Regions from separate parts of the Rhizobium sp. 862_C5_N1_2 genome, predicted to be linked through region 2. Evidence: predicted binding sites of a transcription regulator. Region 2 holds the regulator's gene; each other region holds the start of a gene.
What was found. The regulator LexA, encoded in region 2, represses DNA repair genes until DNA is damaged. The targets are predictions, from matches to a motif close to TGTTCNNNNTGTGTTCNG.
Positions count from the first base shown of each region.

Region 1: ACD590_RS15015 (ImuA family protein) is a predicted target of LexA. The motif match lies at 3,908-3,925, and genes of this name have one in related genera.
Region 3: ACD590_RS26445 (ImuA family protein) is a predicted target of LexA. The motif match lies at 4,336-4,353, and genes of this name have one in related genera.

Region 1 covers NZ_JBPWPT010000001.1:2,975,131-2,981,328, reverse strand. Annotated here, with positions in the region: gene ACD590_RS15040 (hypothetical protein) at 1-162, shown strand, start outside; gene ACD590_RS15035 (hypothetical protein) at 228-1,073, opposite strand; gene ACD590_RS15030 (RT0821/Lpp0805 family surface protein) at 1,571-1,894, opposite strand; gene ACD590_RS15025 (hypothetical protein) at 2,196-2,645, shown strand; gene ACD590_RS15020 (sulfite exporter TauE/SafE family protein) at 2,781-3,530, shown strand; gene ACD590_RS15015 (ImuA family protein) at 3,974-4,729, shown strand; gene ACD590_RS15010 (Y-family DNA polymerase) at 4,650-6,164, shown strand; gene ACD590_RS15005 (error-prone DNA polymerase) at 6,161-6,198, shown strand, end outside.
Region 2 covers NZ_JBPWPT010000001.1:1,769,945-1,776,142, reverse strand. Annotated here, with positions in the region: gene pdhA (pyruvate dehydrogenase (acetyl-transferring) E1 component subunit alpha) at 1-466, opposite strand, end outside; gene ACD590_RS09005 (FtsB family cell division protein) at 612-932, opposite strand; gene eno (phosphopyruvate hydratase) at 1,070-2,344, opposite strand; gene kdsA (3-deoxy-8-phosphooctulonate synthase) at 2,593-3,438, opposite strand; gene ACD590_RS08990 (VOC family protein) at 3,435-4,331, opposite strand; gene lexA (transcriptional repressor LexA) at 4,530-5,249, shown strand; gene ACD590_RS08980 (ComEC/Rec2 family competence protein) at 5,230-6,198, opposite strand, start outside.
Region 3 covers NZ_JBPWPT010000002.1:473,512-479,709, reverse strand. Annotated here, with positions in the region: gene ACD590_RS26455 (error-prone DNA polymerase) at 1-2,094, opposite strand, end outside; gene ACD590_RS26450 (Y-family DNA polymerase) at 2,091-3,602, opposite strand; gene ACD590_RS26445 (ImuA family protein) at 3,523-4,275, opposite strand; gene ligD (non-homologous end-joining DNA ligase) at 4,556-5,605, shown strand; partial or broken gene ACD590_RS26435 (SOS response-associated peptidase) at 5,668-5,751, shown strand; partial or broken gene ACD590_RS26430 (LEPR-XLL domain-containing protein) at 6,031-6,198, shown strand, end outside.

The DNA of each region.
Region 1 (6,198 bases), 1.2 Mb from region 2:
GAACACGATGCAATCGTCCGCCTGGACATCGCGGCAAAAGGCGTCGTCACATTTTCCCAAGCGAATATCGTCCCTTCGCGAAGCCGCAGATTTGGTCCGAACTCTCTGGATCATCGTCGACAGCGGGACGGTTGTGACCTTAAAGCCGTCGCGGTAAATTGACGGACATCTTGTACCAACGGCGCGTCGAAACCGATGGATAATGATCGACCTACACGAACCGGAGATCAAAGAACCCGATCCGCAAACGCGTCTATCGACTTTTGAAGTGCATTGTACACAAAGGGAAGCTGATCACCTCGAAACGCCGGCACGGCCGATCGCAGGGCGCTATATGCATTTTTACGGACCGTCAGCCGTCCCTTCTTGATATCGACGAACTCGATCTCGCATCCGCTTTTTTCGCCGTTGACGTAGTGGAATCTGACGAGGCATTCGTCGGCGTCGGTCGGATCGAGCAATTCCACATCGGAAACTCTAACCTCCGGGGTTTTGAGGTCTTCACGAGAAACAAACGATGTCCAATCTCGTTCGAGAAACAGATCGTCGAGTTCCTGCGCGATATCCAATTTCGATTTGGGGTCCCAAAGCATTTGCTGGTAGGCGGCAGCAAGATATTCTCGAACGCCGTCAGCAATGATGGCCCGTGCTTTCTCGTCGTCTCCCAGATCTTGCGCTCGATAACGCAGCAGGCCTTCCGCCGTGTCGAACTCTTCCGAGACGTCGAACACCTCGATTTCGTCTTCGAAATCGAAGGAATGTCGAATGGCGAAGCGGTCATATCCGGTGGTAGGTCTTTCCTCATCCTCGGGGAAGATTAGCTCCCAGCTGCCGTATGTGCGGCCTTGCGTCGGAATGCGGCGTGCGCCGAACACCGCCCGGGAATGAGCTAGGTGGCGAAGTTCCGGGAGTGCATGTGAGACAGCGATCGATAGCGTCGGGCCCGAGGCGACCACGGTAGCGTCGTCGTACTTCGAGAATACCTGGAGCTCAAATTCGCATGGCGCGGCCGATGTGATAGTGGCCGTCTCCGAGTGATTTTCGGGTCGGGTAATTTCGGCAGATTGGGACATTGAGGGCCTCGTTCAATGGATACTGTTTAATCATGCTTGTCCGGAACGCTTGGCTCGGCAAGAGGGAGTTTCGTACCAGAGCCCGTTGGCATCTCGCATCCGGCATACTCTAGGCTGCTGCGCGACGCTGCGGTTCGGCGAAGAGCTGTCCTCAACCAGAGCCTCGAAAATGGGGGTGAAGGGAGTCGCGATGCTGGTGCAAAAAAACGGTCCCGCATGCTCTGGATCGTCAGGATGCGATAGCCCGGCTTCTTTTTGGGTGCGCTGACCTTGCGGAAGCGTCGCAGCGGGACCGTTGTGACCTTAAAGCCGTCGCGGCAAAACAAGAAGAATCGTCCTTGATCGGGTTACGGCGCGATCCAGCCGAGCGGCTTCCCCCGGGCAGCGGGCGGGCCGTTGCGATGGACATGGCGTTTCTTGCGACTGATCGTTGTTCGAAGAGAGCAGGGCGGCGAAGATGTCCTTGGCGCGAGACCGGCCGTCGAGCGCTACTCCTTTTACCTACCCAGTTTCCAACTGTCCCCAGACGGGCAGGCTACGCCGTTGAAGCGCGTGATGCCTTCGAGAGATTGCCGACTGGTTACAAAACCGCGACATCCGTCAGGCCCATCGTTACTGGCATCGATCTGTTCGATAACACCAGCGCTGCCAGTCGATGGGTTGGCCCAAGCAAGCGCGGTTGCACCGACGGTACTGTGACCTACGGTGTCTGCGATCACCGCTTGATCGGTCAAAGGCGTATGGTGCTGGATGGATGACTGGGCGAGGGGTGTCTCAAGCGGGTCGATATGTGAGCATGCCGCCAAAGCCGCGATGCTCATTGCCGAGATGAAGTGCTTCGGATTCATCGGTCGGATAAAGCGCTTTGCTTGTTGTGTTTCAAGTTACCAATAGTTCACAATCTGGCGAGGTCTGAAGAAGACGCGGTCGCTTGGAGACGGCGCGAACGTGTTCGCCAAAGTGTGGTCAGGCCCTCAATGAGCGTCGGCTGGACAACGATCTCGACGCGTTTCAACCGTTCGTTACGATTACCGCGACGACCAAGTCTCCGTTGCTCGCCCAGGCGACACCCAGTAGTCTCGCCGTCTCACCGACATATCGGCAGTGGCACGCAGCGATTCCATGGCAATTCTCTTCAAAACAACAATCAGCGAAAACTCGGCTTTCGAGATGATCGAACGGTCACTGTCAGGCGCTTACCAATCTGACGGCTACCTCAATGTCGTTAGCGATGCGGGCGAGACGGCATTGTCTTGGGGGCCGGCAATGCATGCCGAAGAGTTCAAGGCAGAGGTCAGCCAGATCCTGCGGCAGACTTGGGACGCTGCCCGCTTCTGGGTCATCTATGAGCGCCGCGAAGACCGGGGGGATGCAGGAGGGACTGAGATCCGTAACGCGGCTTTCCGCCTGACGCGCGGATATAGCGGCGTTATCGTTGTCACGCTCAGCCTCCTTGGCAAGCGCGACAGCGCCAATGACCTGGAGCTCGTCTTCGTCTGCTTCGAGCAGGATTTTCACAGGAGGAATTTTCGGGTGCGCTATGAGGGTAAGCCGATACAAAACCGGGATTGATGTCGCTCAAAGACGCACGCACGCGACCCGTTCTACTTGCGAGGACCACCAGGGATAGGTCGTGCGGCGATGTGGCAGCGGTATTGGACAAGAGGCTCGGCCGAACTCAGGCTTGGGTGCTAAGGCGATCTGAACATGTACGATTTCGTGCTTCTTTTCCTTGCTGGCTTGTTAGCAGGCAGCATGAATGCGTTGGCAGGCGGCGGGTCGTTCGTATCCCTGCCTGCGCTGATATCGGTCGGAGTGCCGTCGGTAGCCGCAAACGCGACAAGCACCTTAGCCTTGTTTCCCGGCGGCATGGCGAGCTCGTGGGTCTACCGTGACGGGGTTAGGAGTGTGTGCGGCGTCAATGTCGTGCCCATTGCTATCGTGACGGTTGTGGGTGGTGTGGCCGGAAGCATTCTATTGCTGCTAACCCCATCGAGGATTTTCGATGGTCTCCTGCCATGGCTTTTGCTGGTGGCGACATTGATGCTGGCGGCAGGTCCGAGGGTCAGCGCCGTATTCCGGACGCAGGCACGTCCGAGTGTTCTGACCCTCGCAACGGTTCAATTCTTTCTCGGTCTTTATGGCGGCTATTTTGGCGGCGCGGTGGGTCTTATGATGCTTGCGGCATGGAGCGCGCTCGGGGGCGGGGCCATCAAGAGCCTGAATCCGACAAGAATGGTGATGGTCACTGCCGCCAACGCGGTCGCCGTCGTCGTCTTCGTAGTTGCCGGGGCAATCGTATGGCAGGAGTGCATTCCCATGACGATTGGAGCCGTTATCGGCGGATGGATCGGAGCCCACATCGGACGTAGGCTGCCATCATCGGTCGTTCGGGTGCTAACCCTCGCGGTCGCCTTTTTAACGACCGCGGTGTTCTTTTCGCGAGCTTACCTTTGAGCGGAGGTCCGGCACCCAGCGAGGCAGGCTTTAACCCCGGAACATCCAGCTTTGGATGTCCCAAAAACGGGAGCCAGCGCCCGACAGTCGGCATGGCCTATCGAGAGCTGGCCGCCATGCACCGGGCGGCCGCAACCGCCTACGGCACCACTGGCTCCCGGGCAGCCAGTCTTTAGAGTTGGTTCTTCGAGGCGACAACGTCGCGGAGCGAGATGAATTCACCGTAGGTATTTTTCTTATCGATGACTTTTCAGTGGCTGTGGACGGTTCCTCGTTACGAGATTGAATCCATTCGTCCTTCCGCTTCAGCAGCATGGGGAAAGGTTGCAGTTCGCGGAGCACTCGCCAGCATATGTACATTGACTCACATTGCCCAAAGGAACAAAAAGAGAACATACTCGCTTTCGAGTTAGATGAAAACCTGATTTTGAAGAAGGCTTCGAATGGCGCAGAACGGCGCGAACCCCATCATCTGCGATCTTCGAGACCGCATCCAGCATCTCGAAGGCGCGGTGGCTCGCCCTAAAACGGTCCTGCCATTTGGTGTTTCCGAGATCGATGAGCGGCTTCCAGGCGGCGGACTGGCATATGGCGCGATCCACGAATTCGCCGGAGGTGGGGCAGGGTCGGTTGATGGGGCCGCAGCCGCGCTTTTTGTTGCCGGTGTCGCGGCCCGCACCAAGGGCAAGGTGGTTTGGTGTCTCGCTCGCCCTGATCTTTTTGCCCCGGCGCTGGCACAGGTCGGCCTCCACCCTGATCGTGTCATCTATGTCGAAGCGATCCGTGAGGAATATGTCCTCGAAGCCTTCGAAGAAGCCTTGAGGTTCGGAGGGCTTGCAGCTGTCGTCGCCGAACTGGTCCGGTTGCCGATGGTAGCTTCGCGCCGCCTTCAACTTGCCGCCGAAGGGTCTGGGACCATCGGTCTGGTGATCCGACGATGGCGGCGGCAGACCGAGGCCGGAGATTTTGGGCATCCGACAGCTGCGGCAACACGGTGGCGAATATCGGTTCTGCCGTCCGAGCCGCTTCGGGTTCCAGGTATCGGCCGGGCGCGATGGCTGGCGGAACTGATCAGGGTCAAGGCAGGTGAAAGTGCGGATTTTGAAGTAGGTGCATGTGATGCCCAGGGTCGTATCAGTCTTTTTTCCGACGCTGGCAACGGATCGGATCAGACGCGCCGATCCGTCCATACCGGCTGAGAGCCCGCTCGTCGTTGTCGCACGGAGCGGCTCGAAACGCTGGCTGTCGGCCGTCGATCAGAACGCAGCAAAGGTCGGCCTGCACGTTGGCATGGCAGGCGCGAAAGCACAGGCACTTGTCCATGGCCTGCATATGGTTGACGCCGATCCGGCGGCCGATCTTGCTGCACTCGAACGCCTGACGCTCTGGGCGCTGTCTCAATATTCACCGGTCGTGGCAACCGATCCTCCTGATGGCATCGTCATGGACACGGAAGGGGCCGATCACCTGCAAGGCGGCGAAGAGCTGATGCTGTCCGGTCTCGTGAACCGGTTTCGTGCACGCGGTCTGCCAGCACGTGCTGTCATTGCCGACACCTGGGGAGCCGCATTCGGGCTGGCGCGGTCCATGCGGGCTGAGACGAAGGTTATTCCAACAGGGAAGACGGCCGACGCTGTTGTACGACTTCCCCTCTCGGCATTGCGGTTGAGTGCCGAGACGATTGTCGGCCTGCGCACGCTCGGGTTCAAAACGGTCGGCGAACTGGCTGCGACACCGCGTGCGCCACTGTCCCTTCGCTTCGGTCCGGAGATCGGCCGTCGTCTCGATCAGATGTTCGGCCGCGTAGCAGAGCCCATCGATCCCATCCGCTGTCCGGAGATCATCGAAGTCCATCGTGCTTTCGCCGAGCCGATTGGCGCTGCTGAGACCATCGGAAAATACATCTCGCGGCTCGTGACCAAGCTCTGTCTCGAACTTCAGGCTAAGGGGCTTGGTGTCCGGCGCACCGATCTCATTATCCACCGCGTTGACAACACCATTCAGGCGCTGCGGGCGGGGACGGCAAAGCCGGTGCGAGATGTCGTCTGGCTGACGAAACTCCTCCATGATCGCATCGAGAGGATCGATCCCGGCTTCGGTATCGAGAAGCTCAGCCTTGCCGCAACGATGGTCGAGCCGCTGAAGGACAGGCAGATGGTTTCCGGTCTTGTGGAGGCTGCCGACGTCGACGTTACCTCGCTGATCGACGTATTGGGTAACCGTGGAACACAACGCATTTATCGTCTGGCACCAGTGGCCAGCGACGTTCCGGAGCGCTCGGTACAGCGGGTCTCACCGGTTGCCGAGGAAGACGGCCAGACGTGGCCGATGATCTGGCCGCGCCCGGTGCGCCTGTTGGACCGCCCGGAACTCATCGAGGTGATCGCGCTGCTCCCCGACCATCCTCCCGTTTCCTTTACTTGGCGCGGCAAGCGTCGGCGTGTGAAGCGAGCTGACGGACCCGAGCGCATCTTCGGGGAATGGTGGCTGCGAACATCCGAATGGACCGCCGTCCGCGACTATTTCACCGTCGAGGACGAGACCGGCGAGCGTTACTGGATTTACCGATCAGGTGACGGCGTTGACGCGGACACGGGCTCCCATCGGTGGTTTATTCACGGGACTTTCGCATGAGATACGCCGAACTCCAGGTCACAACGCATTTCAG
Region 2 (6,198 bases):
AGGCAAGACCCGTTCCGAGCGAGACCTGGGCACCGACGATGCCATGACCGCCGTAGAAATGCTTCTCTTTCGAGAACATGTGCATCGAGCCGCCCTTGCCGTGGGAATAGCCGCTGCGACGCCCGGTCAGTTCCGCCATGACGCCGCGTGCTTCCATGCCGGTTGCCAGCATATGGCCGTGATCGCGATAGGCGGTGATGACCTGGTCGCCTTCCTTCTGCGCCATCTGCATGCCGACGACGACAGCTTCCTGACCGATGTAGAGGTGACAAAAGCCGCCGATGAAGCCCATGCCGTAAAGCTGGCCGGCCTTCTCCTCGAAGCGACGGATCAACAGCATCTCGCGATAGGCCTTGAGCTCTTCATTGCGATCGAAGTCGGCTACAGGGCCTCCATTCGATGCTTTGGCTGCCGGTTTTGCTGCAGTTTTGCGGCTGGAAACGGTCGCGGTCTTTCGCGGCGCCATTCAACCCTCCCTATGGGTTTGTCGTTTCTTGGTGGGGCGTACCATAGGGAAGAAATATGACCACAGCAATGCCATAATTGCATGGCTCGTATTCGCTGCTAAATTATTGGAAGAACTATGAAAATTCCAATTAACCTGTTTTCGGTTAATTGGAATAATGGTTGAATATGACGATCTCGTCCGCGCGCGACATGTTGAGCTGATAACGCGCTTTTTCGTCCAACATATCCTTGTCGAGCGAGCCGTCACTGAGGAGCGCGACCTGATTTTCCAGATGTTCGCGCTTCGCCTTCAAGACTGCAAGCTCTTTTTCACGCGCGACACGCTGATGCTCGAACGTCTCCGTTGCGCGCAGGCCGTAATCGCCATGGATGCAATGATAACCGAAATAGGAGAGGAAGGCGACCGTCATGGCCGGAATGACGAAGCGACCGATCTTTCTCTTCTTATGATGCTTTGTCCACATACACGCATGCTCTTGAACGCATTACCAATTCGTTCAATCTAACGCGCAGAGATTAACCGTTCGTTGACTCTAAAAACCGGGCAATAAAAAACCCGCGCCGGAAAGGCGCGGGTCAAGCCATTGAACATCAGATCCGATCAGCCGCGAATGATCGAGCGGCCGGCATACTGGGCCTGCGGGCCGAGGCCCTCTTCGATGCGGATCAGCTGGTTGTACTTGGCAAGACGGTCGGAACGCGACAGCGAGCCGGTCTTGATCTGACCGCAGTTGGTGGCGACCGCAAGATCGGCGATGGTCGAATCTTCGGTCTCGCCGGAACGGTGGGACATGACGGCGGTATAGGCCGCCTTGTGCGCCGTGTTGACGGCATCGAGCGTTTCCGTCAGCGAGCCGATCTGGTTGACCTTGACGAGGATCGAGTTGGCGACGCCCATGCGGATGCCGTCGCGAAGACGGGCGGAGTTGGTAACGAAGAGATCGTCGCCGACGAGCTGGGTCTTCTTGCCGGTCAGGTCGGTCAGCGTCTTCCAGCCGTCCCAATCGTCTTCGGCCATGCCGTCCTCGATCGAGATGATCGGATACTTGGCGGCGAGCTCAGCCAGATATTCGGCCATGGCGCCCGATTCCAGCGTGCGGCCTTCCCCTTCGAGAACGTATTTGCCGTCCTTGAAGAATTCGGTCGAGGCGCAGTCGAGGCCGAGGTAGATGTCCTCGCCCGGCTTGTAGCCGGCTTTCTCGACCGACTTCATGATGAAGTCGAGAGCTTCCGAAGCACTCTTCAGACCCGGTGCGAAACCGCCTTCGTCGCCGACATTGGTGTTATGGCCCTGCGCGGCAAGTTCCTTGCGCAGCGTATGGAAGACTTCCGAACCCATGCGCACGGCTTCGGCGATCGAATCGGCGCCGACTGGCAGGATCATGAATTCCTGGAAATCGATCGGATTGTCGGCGTGGGCGCCGCCGTTGATGATGTTCATCATCGGCACCGGCAGCAGGCTGGCGGAAGCGCCGCCGACATAACGGTAGAGCGGCAGGCCGGACGCCTGGGCAGCAGCCTTGGCGACGGCGAGCGACACGCCGAGGATGGCGTTGGCGCCGAGGCGCGACTTGTTCGGCGTGCCGTCCAGCTCGATCATGATGTTGTCGATCTGGATCTGGTTTTCGGCGTCGATGCCGCCGATCGCGTCGAAGATCTCGGTGTTGGCGGCTTCCACCGCCTTTTCGACACCCTTGCCCAGGTAGCGCTTGCCGCCGTCGCGCAGTTCGACCGCCTCATGCGCGCCCGTCGAGGCGCCCGAGGGAACGGCCGCGCGGCCCATGCTGCCATCTTCGAGATAGACATCGACTTCGACGGTGGGGTTGCCACGGCTATCGAGAATCTCGCGGGCGATGATATCGGTGATTGCAGTCATGGGTTCTTCCTGCTCGGTGGGTGGTGATAAGTCGGTTCGAAACCTGTCTTAGTCGAAGGCGTGCAAATTACAATGCTGCAATTTCCAGCCTTCGAACCAGCGTTTGGATCTCGCCTAAAGCGCGTCGCGATCTTTCAGATTCGCTTGCCACGCTTTAGGTCTTTGGCTTTCCGCATGTCGTTGTCGCAAAACCGCTGCACACTTTTTCGCGACATGCCTATAGCACGATCATGTCAGGCTGTTGAACGTCAAGCCTTGGCGACCGCATCGAAGGCAAGCAGCTTTTCAAGCAGCCGCGGCATGTCCTCGAGATAGACCATGTTGGGGCCGTCGGAAGGTGCATTGTCGGGGTCCTGGTGGGTTTCGACGAAGACGCCGGCAATACCGGCAGCCACTGCTGCGCGCGCCAGTGTTTCCACGAATTCCCGCTGACCGCCGGAGGAATCGCCCTGCCCGCCCGGCTGCGCAACGGAATGGGTGGCATCGAAGATAACGGGCGCGCCCATCGCCGCCATGATCGGCAGCGAGCGCATGTCGGAAACCAGCGTGTTATAGCCGAATGAGGCGCCACGCTCGCACAGCAGCACGTTCGGATTGCCGCTGGCGTTGAGCTTCTTCAGGACGTTCTTCATATCCCAGGGAGCGAGGAACTGGCCCTTCTTGACATTGACGACGCGGCCGGTCTTGGCGGCGGCGATGAGAAGGTCGGTCTGGCGGCAAAGGAAGGCCGGGATCTGCAGGACGTCGACGACCTTTGCCACCTCCGCGCATTGCTCGGCGGTATGAACGTCGGTCAGGACAGGAAAGCCGAATTCCTTCTTGAGGGCGGCAAAAACCTCCATGCCCTTTTCGATCCCGATGCCGCGTTCAGCCGAGAGCGAGGTGCGGTTCGCCTTGTCGAAGGAGCTCTTGTAAACGAGGCCGATGCCGAGCTTTGCGCAAAGCTCTTTCAGCGTGCCGGCAACCATGAAGGCGTGGTCGCGGCTCTCCATCTGGCAGGGACCGGCAATCAGCGACAGCCGGCCGGTATTGGAAAAGGTCACCTGGCCTTGGCCTTCGCCGATCTTGACTTCGGAATTCGTCTCAGTGCTCATCGTGTCTCCTCGAAGGCGAAGAGCGTGCCCTGCCCGGGCGCGGGCTTCACCAGAATGCGATTGTTCTTGCGCGTGTATGTCACCCCGTTAGCAGCCAAATGCGCTTCTGTCACGGCAAGATCGGCGACAATGAAGAGGATTGCCCGGCCACGCAGGCCGCGATCGGCGGATGAGCCGGCGATCTCGAAATAGGCTTCTAGCCCTTCCGGCGTCATCAGACTGATTTTCGCGTTCGAAGCAGCAACATTGACGCCAAAACCGGTTTTCTCGACTGCCGCCTGCGCCACGGCAAGGCCGACGAAGGCTCCGAAAGCGGCAGCATCAGGCGCGCAGAGCGCGATCTCGGCAATGCCGGTGACGCCATTGGCATGCGTCTCCAGCGCGCCGCGGTCGGCCGGCAGCGGATTGACGCGTTCGACGCTGAAAAGGAAGAGATCGGGCGCTCGCAGGTCGCCGGCAAAAGCCAGCTTGAAGCCGGCGATGCTCTCAGAACCGTCCGGCATCGTCATCGGCCGGGTGAACTGCAGCATCTCGCCGGCGCTCGATCCGTTGCCGACGAAGTTCTGATGATCGACGCCGGCATCCTTACTGCCGAAAGCAAGCCCCGAAAGCCCCTCCTCGCCGCAGCGGAAGCGGAAGGCCCGGTTGCGGGCCGTGAAAACATTGCCTTGCCGCGCTGAGGCCTCGCTCTCCTCGACACTCGCAATCCCGAGCGGCTCCAGATAGGTCTTGTCGGCAAAAAAGACGCAGGCGTTTTCCGTTCCGAAGGGATGGCGTGCATCGGCGGCAACGGTGAAGCCGAGCTTGCCAAGCCTCTCGCGCGCCAGATCGATATTGACGACGGGCAGCACCACATGATCCAGCGGGTGCGGCTTGGCGGAACGCTCGTTCATGATATCCCTCCTGGAAACGGCAAGAGATGTGCGATGGCGCGCCCCTCAATGCAAGAGATGTGTCCCAATCCGGCGAATGAAAATAAAAATCTCAACGAGTTGGCGCCAAGTTTTACGGAAATTTAGCTACTTGCGGAACACATATGGAACATATAGTGTCTGTTCTGGATTTGTTTCAATCACGAGGTCACAACGTCGATGCTCACGCGCAAACAACAGGAGCTTCTCCTTTTCATTCATGAGCGCATGAAGGAATCCGGCGTTCCGCCATCTTTCGACGAAATGAAGGATGCCCTGGACCTCGCTTCCAAGTCCGGGATTCACCGGCTGATTACGGCGCTCGAGGAACGTGGCTTCATTCGCCGCCTACCGAACCGCGCCCGTGCGCTCGAGGTTATCAAGCTTCCGGAGGCCTACAGCCCCAGCATTCAGCCCCGGCGGGGCTTTTCGCCCAGCGTCATCGAGGGCAGCCTTGGCAAGCCGCAGCCGGTCGCCACTCCTGCTCCCGCAAAACCCGTCGCCGACAACGGCAACTCGGTCTCCGTGCCGGTCATGGGCCGTATCGCCGCCGGTGTTCCGATCTCGGCGATCCAGAACAACACCCACGACATCGTCGTTCCGGCCGACATGCTCGGTTCCGGTGAACATTATGCGCTCGAGGTCAAGGGCGATTCGATGATCGACGCCGGCATCTTCGACGGCGACACCGTGATTATTCGCAACGGCAGCACCGCAAGTCCTGGCGACATCGTCGTTGCTCTCGTCGACGACGAAGAAGCGACACTCAAACGCTTCCGCCGCAAAGGCGCCTCGATCGCGCTGGAGGCGGCCAACCCGGCTTACGAGACCCGGATTTTCGGGCCGGACCGCGTCAAGGTTCAGGGCAAGCTCGTCGGCCTCATTCGCCGCTATCACTGACATCAGGCAGTCCGGATTCGGCAAAACTGTTGCTGCGCCAGTCATAGGCGCGATGCCGCATCCATGGCCGCGACAATGCATCGAATGCGGTTGCGACCTCCAGGCCGGCGTCGGCGAAGCGCAACTCGACGGAGCCGGTCCTGCGCAGCGTTTCGCCGGTGAAGAGCGTCGCCCCTGAGCGGCAGCTGTTGAAGCGCAGGCGGACCGACGTCACGACGATATCGGCCGCGTCGCATGCCGGACCGAGATAGGCGGCATTGTCGATGACAGCAACGACATGACCATTGCCAAGCCTTGATGTGCACCAGGCCTTCTTGACGCAGGAAAAGCGGTTGGCTTCACCGGCCGCTGCAGCCGCCCGCATCGCCGACCTTGCTTCGTTCTGCTGATCGCGGGAAAGCCTGACGCGGCGGTCTTCTCCCTCCGGCGGAATAACAGGACCATCCAGCATCTTCGGCGGGTGATGCGTCGGCAGGACCAGCGCTCTCTGCCACTGGTCGAAGATGAAATCCGGCGGTCTTTCACGGTTGGAAGCCATGGCCCCCGCCTCGACGATTGCGACGAGACCACCATCCTCCGAAATCGCCAGATCCGGCGGCCGGGGAACCGGCTGAAGCAAGAGGACGAGCGTCGACACCGCGATGATCGATGTGCCGATATGGCGCAGCCGGGTGCGGAGCAGCGTCAGCAGCAGAAAGCCTGCGACGGCGATCGCGAAATACCAAGCGGGCAAGCGGCCGATGCCGATGTCGCCACCCCAGCCGGACACCGTCTTTGCGATCGCGATCACCAGATCGAGGCCGAATCCGACGACCTTCCAAGGCAAAACGTCCAGACCGAAAGGCATGAGCAGCATCGCCAGCAACCCGGCCGGCATGATGATGAAGGAGATGATCGGCATCGTCGCGAGGTTTGCCGGCAGGCCATAGGCAGTCAGGCGATGAAAATG
Region 3 (6,198 bases), on a different contig from region 2:
TTCCGGCGTGTAGCCATTCCTCACCATGCCCGATACGAGTTTGTCCTTGAACCGCGAGACGCCGCCGGTGAACTTGAAGGTCGCCATCGACTTGCGCAACTGGTCGGCCTCGCCGCCGGTAAAGCCGGCGCAGACCATCGCGACCCTCATCGCCGACTCTTGAAACAGCGGCACGCCCAGCGTCTTGCCGAGCACGGCCTCGAGTTCCGGCGTCGGGTATTCGACTGCCTCCTTGCCTTCGCGCCGGCGCAGATAGGGATGCACCATATCCCCTTGGATCGGACCGGGCCGGACAATGGCGACCTGCACCACGAGGTCGTAGAAGGTTCGCGGTTTCAGCCGCGGCAGCATCGCCATCTGCGCGCGGCTTTCGATCTGGAAGGTGCCGAGCGTATCGGCCTTGCGGATCATCGCATAAGTGGCGGGATCCTCCTGCTCGATCTTCGACAGGTCGAGATCGCGGTCCTTGTGTTCGCGGATCAGATCGAAGGCCTTGGCCATGCAGGTCAGCATGCCAAGGGCCAGGATGTCCACCTTCATGAACTTCAGCGCTTCAATATCGTCTTTGTCCCATTCGATGATCTGACGGTCCTTCATCGTGGCCGGTTCGATCGGCACGAGATCGTCGAGCCGATCATGGGTGAGGACAAAACCGCCGGGATGCTGGCCGAGATGCCTTGGCGCGCCCATTAATTGCTGTGCGAGCTTCAAAGTCAGCACAAGACGCCGGTCGTCTGGATTGAGATTGAGTTCGCGGACATTGCGGTCACAAACCTCCTCCGACCAGGACCACATGCCCGACGACAGCGCCTTAATCACGTCCTCCGGCAGGCCGAGCGCCTTGCCGACGTTGCGGATTGCGCCGCGGGCGCGGTAGCGGGTTACGGTCGCGCAGAGGGCCGCCTTTTCCCGGCCGTAGGTCTTGTAGATCCACTGAATCACCTCCTCGCGCCGCTCGTGCTCGAAATCGACATCGATATCCGGCGGCTCGTCCCGCTCCTGGCTGACAAAACGCTCAAACAGTAGGTCGTTGGTCGAGGGATCGATCGAGGTGATGCCAAGGATATAGCAGACGGCACTGTTGGCTGCCGAACCCCTGCCCTGGCAAAGAATGCCCTGGGACCGCGCATAGCGCACGATCGAGAAGACTGTGAGAAAATAGGGGGCGTATTTCATGGTGCGGATGAGATCGAGTTCGTGCCGCACGGTTTTCAACACATCGGGCGGCAGCCCCTCCGGATAGCGATCGGGCACGCACTCCCAGACGTAATGCTCAAGCGACGCTTGGGCATCCTTGCCCGGCACGATCGCCTCGTCCGGATATTGGTAGGTGAGTTCGTCGAGCGAGAAAGTGCACCTACGGACAATCTCCATCGTTCGCGCTAAGGCCTCGGAATATCGCGGAAACAACCGCTGCATTTCTTCCGGCGGCTTCAGGTATCGATCGGCATGGCGCTCGCGCTCGAAACCGACATCGTCGATCGTCGTGTGGGTTCGAATGCAGGTGACAATGTCCTGCAACTGCCGACGGCCTGGCTCATGAAAGAGGACATCATTGGTGACGACCGTCTTCACCTTGAAGCGCGTGGCGAGATTGGAAACTTCATACAGCCGCAGCTGGTCGTTCTGTCGGCGCCGCAGGCAGAGCGACACATAGGCCCGATCGCCAAACACCTCGGCCATCCTGCGCAGCTGGATCGCACAGGCGTCATCCGGCAGATCCGGCACCAGGATGCCGATCATTCCTTCGGCATAGGCGATGACGTCGTCCCAGTGCAGGATGCAGTTGTTCTTGCCGCCGCGCGACTTGCCGAGGGTGATAAGGCGGGTCAGCCGGGAATAGCCAGCCCGATCGGTCGGATAGACCAGCACCGACATGCCGTCTTGCAGATCGAGCCGGCAGCCGACGACGAGCCGCAAACCGGTCGCCCGCGATGCCTCGAGCGCCCGCACAATCCCGGCCAGCGAATTGCGGTCGACGACGCCGAGGGCTTCGATGCCGAGAGCCTTGGCGGTCCCGAACAGTTCCTGCGCCGAGCTTGCCCCGCGCAGGAAGGAAAAATGGGTGGTGACCTGCAGCTCGGCATAGCTCATGCGAAGATTCCGTGCATGAACCAGCGATGGCTTCCGGTTTCGGGATCGATGCCGTCACCGGAACGAAAGACCCAGAGACGTTCGCCAGCCTCGTCTTCGATGACGAAATAATCGCGTACCGCCTCCATCTCGGCGTCGCGCTGCCACCACTCGCCAAAAATCCGCTCCGGACCATCGGCCCGCTTGACCTTGCGGCGCTTGCCACGCCAGGTGATGGAGACAGGCGGGCGGTCCGGCAGCAAGGCGATGGCCTCGATCAGCTCGGGACGCGCCAGCAGGCGGACCGGCCGGCGCCAATGGCTGACCCAGGTGACCTCGACCGGATCGGCCGCAGGACCGATCCGCTGGACGGAGCGCTCCGGCACGTCGGAGGCAACGGGCGCCACCCGATAAACACGCTGGCCACGGCTTCCATAAATGTCGATCAGCGGCGTGACGTCGGTGACGTCATCCTCGACCAGCGACGAGGATTTCTGGCGCTCCTCCAGCGGCTCAGCCATGACGGCGACGAGCGTCAGCTTCTCGATCCCGAAGCCGGGCTCGATCTTTTCCGTGCGGTCGCGAAACAGCTTCGTCAGCCAGGCGACATCGCGCACCGGTTTGACCGTCCCGACGCGGATTGCCTGCCTGGTCCCATCGACCTTCTCGACGATCAGATCCGCACGGCGAACGCCAAGGCCGCGCTTTTGCAGTTCCTCGATCAGTTGCATGACGAGCCGGCCGACATATTTGTTGATCGTTTCGGCAGCACCGATCGGTTCGGCAAAGGCTCTGGAGACCTCGATCAACTCGGCAGTGCGGATCGGATCGATCGGTTCGGACAAGCGGCCGAACATCTGATCGAGCCGCCGGCCGATCTCCGGACCGAAACGAAGCGTCAGCGGCGCGCGCGGCGTATTGGCCAATTCGCCGATGGTCTGGAAGCCAAGCGTGCGAAGGTCGCTGACGACCGCGCCGGGAAGGCGCAGCAGCGATATCGGCAGCTTCTCGACGGCGCGCACGGTCTCACCGATCGGGACGATGGCCGTCTCACCGCTGATGGCGCGCGCGCAGGCATGCGCCGCGCCCCAGGTGTCGGCGACAGCAACGCGGGGCGTGAGCTTCCTGGCCAGGAACTGATTGGCGATCCTCGTCACCATCGGCAACTCGCCGCCCTGCAGGTGATCGGCACCCTCTGTGTCCATGACGATGCCGTCGATCCCATCGACTGCGACAACAGGGGAATAAAGCGTCAGCGCCCAGAGCGTGATCCGCTCGAGTGCTGCGGCATCCGTTGCAGGATCCGCATCGACCAGCATCAGGCCACGGAACAGCGCCTGCGCTTTCGCCGCAGGCATGCCGACATGAACGCCGGCTTTTCGGGCGGCGGTGTCTGCGGCCGATACCCAGCGTTTCGAGCCGCTCCTTGCAATCACGGCGATTGCCTGTTCAGGCGGAATGGATGGATCGGCGCGACGAATACGATCCGTTGGCAGATCCGGAAGATAGATCGAGACGACCCTTGTCATCGCACGCCCTCACGAGAAACTCATCACATTCACCCGCTTTCACGCGCATCAATTCCAGCAACCATTGGGACTTTCCGACACCTAGCACTGGCAATTCCTCCGACGGCATGACGCTGACCCGCCACCTTGTGGTCGAGGCCGTCGGCTGCCCGAAATCATTCGCCTCCGTCTGCCGTCGCCAGCGTCGGACCGCGAGCGCCATCGTGCCTGTTCGCTCGGCCGCCAGCTGCAGCCGGCGCGAGCCGACCATTGGCAAGCGAACGAGTTCACCAACGACGGCTCCGAGCCCACCGAAGGAAAGCCCCTCCTCCATATTGGCGAGCACGTCCTCTTCCTTGTCGGACTCGACGAAGATCACCCGGTCGGGATGCAGCCCGACCTCAGCGAGTGCGGGGAAAAATAGATCCGGCCGCGTCAGGCACCAGACCACAGGACCTTTGGTGCGGGCCGCGATGCCGGCTGCGAAAAGGGCTGCCGCCGCACCATCCACCGTGCCCGACCCGCCACCAGCAAATTCGTGCAGGGCGCCATAGGCAAGGCCACCTCCCGGCAGGACTGCATCTATCTCCGGCACCCCGAAGGAAAGACAGCCGGCCTTCCGGGTCGACACGCCTTCCAGCGAGGCGATGCGCTCGCGCAGATCGGAAATCACCCGTTCACGGGCAGCAGTCATCGTTCACGGCTCCCTTCAAGGTCGTGTTGGCGGCCGACATCATGTCGATCAAAATGCGGATGTTCTCTATCTGTTCCCGCCGACTTGAAGAGTCAAGCAACCGGAGGATGGGAATATTATCCTGAACATTAGGAATCGGAAGAATACTCAGGAGAATCAGGTGGGTAGCGGTTGAAGGTTTTTTTCGGAGCGTGTCAGAGCGCTACTCCCTTTGTGTGAATTGCGGGGACAAGTCGGCATCGTCACAGTGTCTTTAAGATTTTTCTGCTGAACTGTCGGCATGACCAAGCCTCCGAGATCAAAACCCCTCCTTCGTGACACCGAGGCTCCGATCCGATCAAAGCCGCGAGGCAAGCGAAATCCGGCCCAGCCACAGCTGCCTTTCGATCCCATGCCAGACCGCGTCGAACCCGCGTTGGCGCAATTGAAGAGCCATCCTCCAAAAGGGAAAGAATGGAGTTGGGAGCTGAAATGGGATGGCTATCGCCTTTCCGTTCATATCGAGCCGCAGGGTATCCGGGTCCTCACCCGCGGCGGCCATGACTGGACGCACCGGTTTCCGGCGATCGTAGAGGCCGCCCGAAGGCTCGGGCCGGCGACGATGATCATCGACGGCGAGGCTGTCGTGCTTGATGGAGAGGGCCGGCCGGATTTCGGGTTGTTGCAGCAATCGCTGGGCGCATCCGGCAAACAAGCCGGCAACCGGGCCTCCGACGCCATCTTCTACGCTTTCGATCTCATCTATTTCGACGGACACGATCTGCGCGGTGTCGAATACCGATCGCGCCGGCATCTCCTCGAGGACACGTTGAACGGCAAAGACGGAGCCATTCGGCTGTCGGAAACATTCGACACCGAACCAGCCGTCCTGCTTGAGCATGTCTGCCGTCTCGGCCTGGAAGGCATCGTCGGCAAGCACCTCGATCGGCCCTATCGTTCCGGCCGGACCGGGGATTGGGTTAAGATCAAATGCGTCCACAGCGAGGCCTTCTTCATTGTCGGCTATGAGAGGTCGGCGTCGCCTGCCGGCTTCGGGTCGTTGGTGCTTGCCGCCAATCGCGGAGCTGATCTCGTTCACGTCGGAAGCGTCGGCACGGGTTTCAAGGAAACCGAGGCCATCCGATTGCGGAAGATGCTGGACAAGCTGCGCTGGAAGCGAAAGCAGCCGCCCCTGCCCTATTCCGGAAGTGCCGATATCGTCTGGGTCGAACCGACGCTGATTGCCGAGATCGAGTTTCGCGCCTGGACGACAGACGGGAAACTCCGTCATCCATCTTACAAGGGTTTGCGCGAACGGCAGGACAATGCCGAGGTCTTCCGGCTCGACTAGCGAAATCAGCGCCAAACGCTAGATTGTCCTCCACTGAGCTCAAGCGGAGCAGATGGCCCACAATGTGTAACCTTTATCGGATGGAAGACAGGGACTGGGTCGCGAAGTGGGCCCAGGACGCCGAAAGCCCGATCTACAACGCCAACGCGGCTTGTCCGTTCATCGCTCGATAACTCCGCGCCGCTTGTTCCACTCAGTTCTCCGTTACCTTTCGTACCATCTTCGCCAGCCGCACGCTTGGCTTCTGCGATGTGCTCGCCGCCATCTGCAAGAACCTTTGGTTGTGCCGATCGCACCAGGAGGTAGCACTATCCACCCCCGATACCTCTAAAGGTGAAATATATATATATCTAGTATCTAGAATATACGATAACGTAATTGTGAGCCGGAGTGGTTGTATCGATCTCATTGCGCGGGGGGCGTAAATGAATATTGCAACTCGCCTTAAACATTTGGGCACCAGTTGTTCGGGCCACGCCATGTCGTCAGCCTCCAACTCGCCCTCATCGAAAGAAAACAATAGAAAGAAAAACTGTGCAGCGGAGCCACGCGAAACTGCGGGCATCATATTCGAAAGTCTTGAGCCACGACTG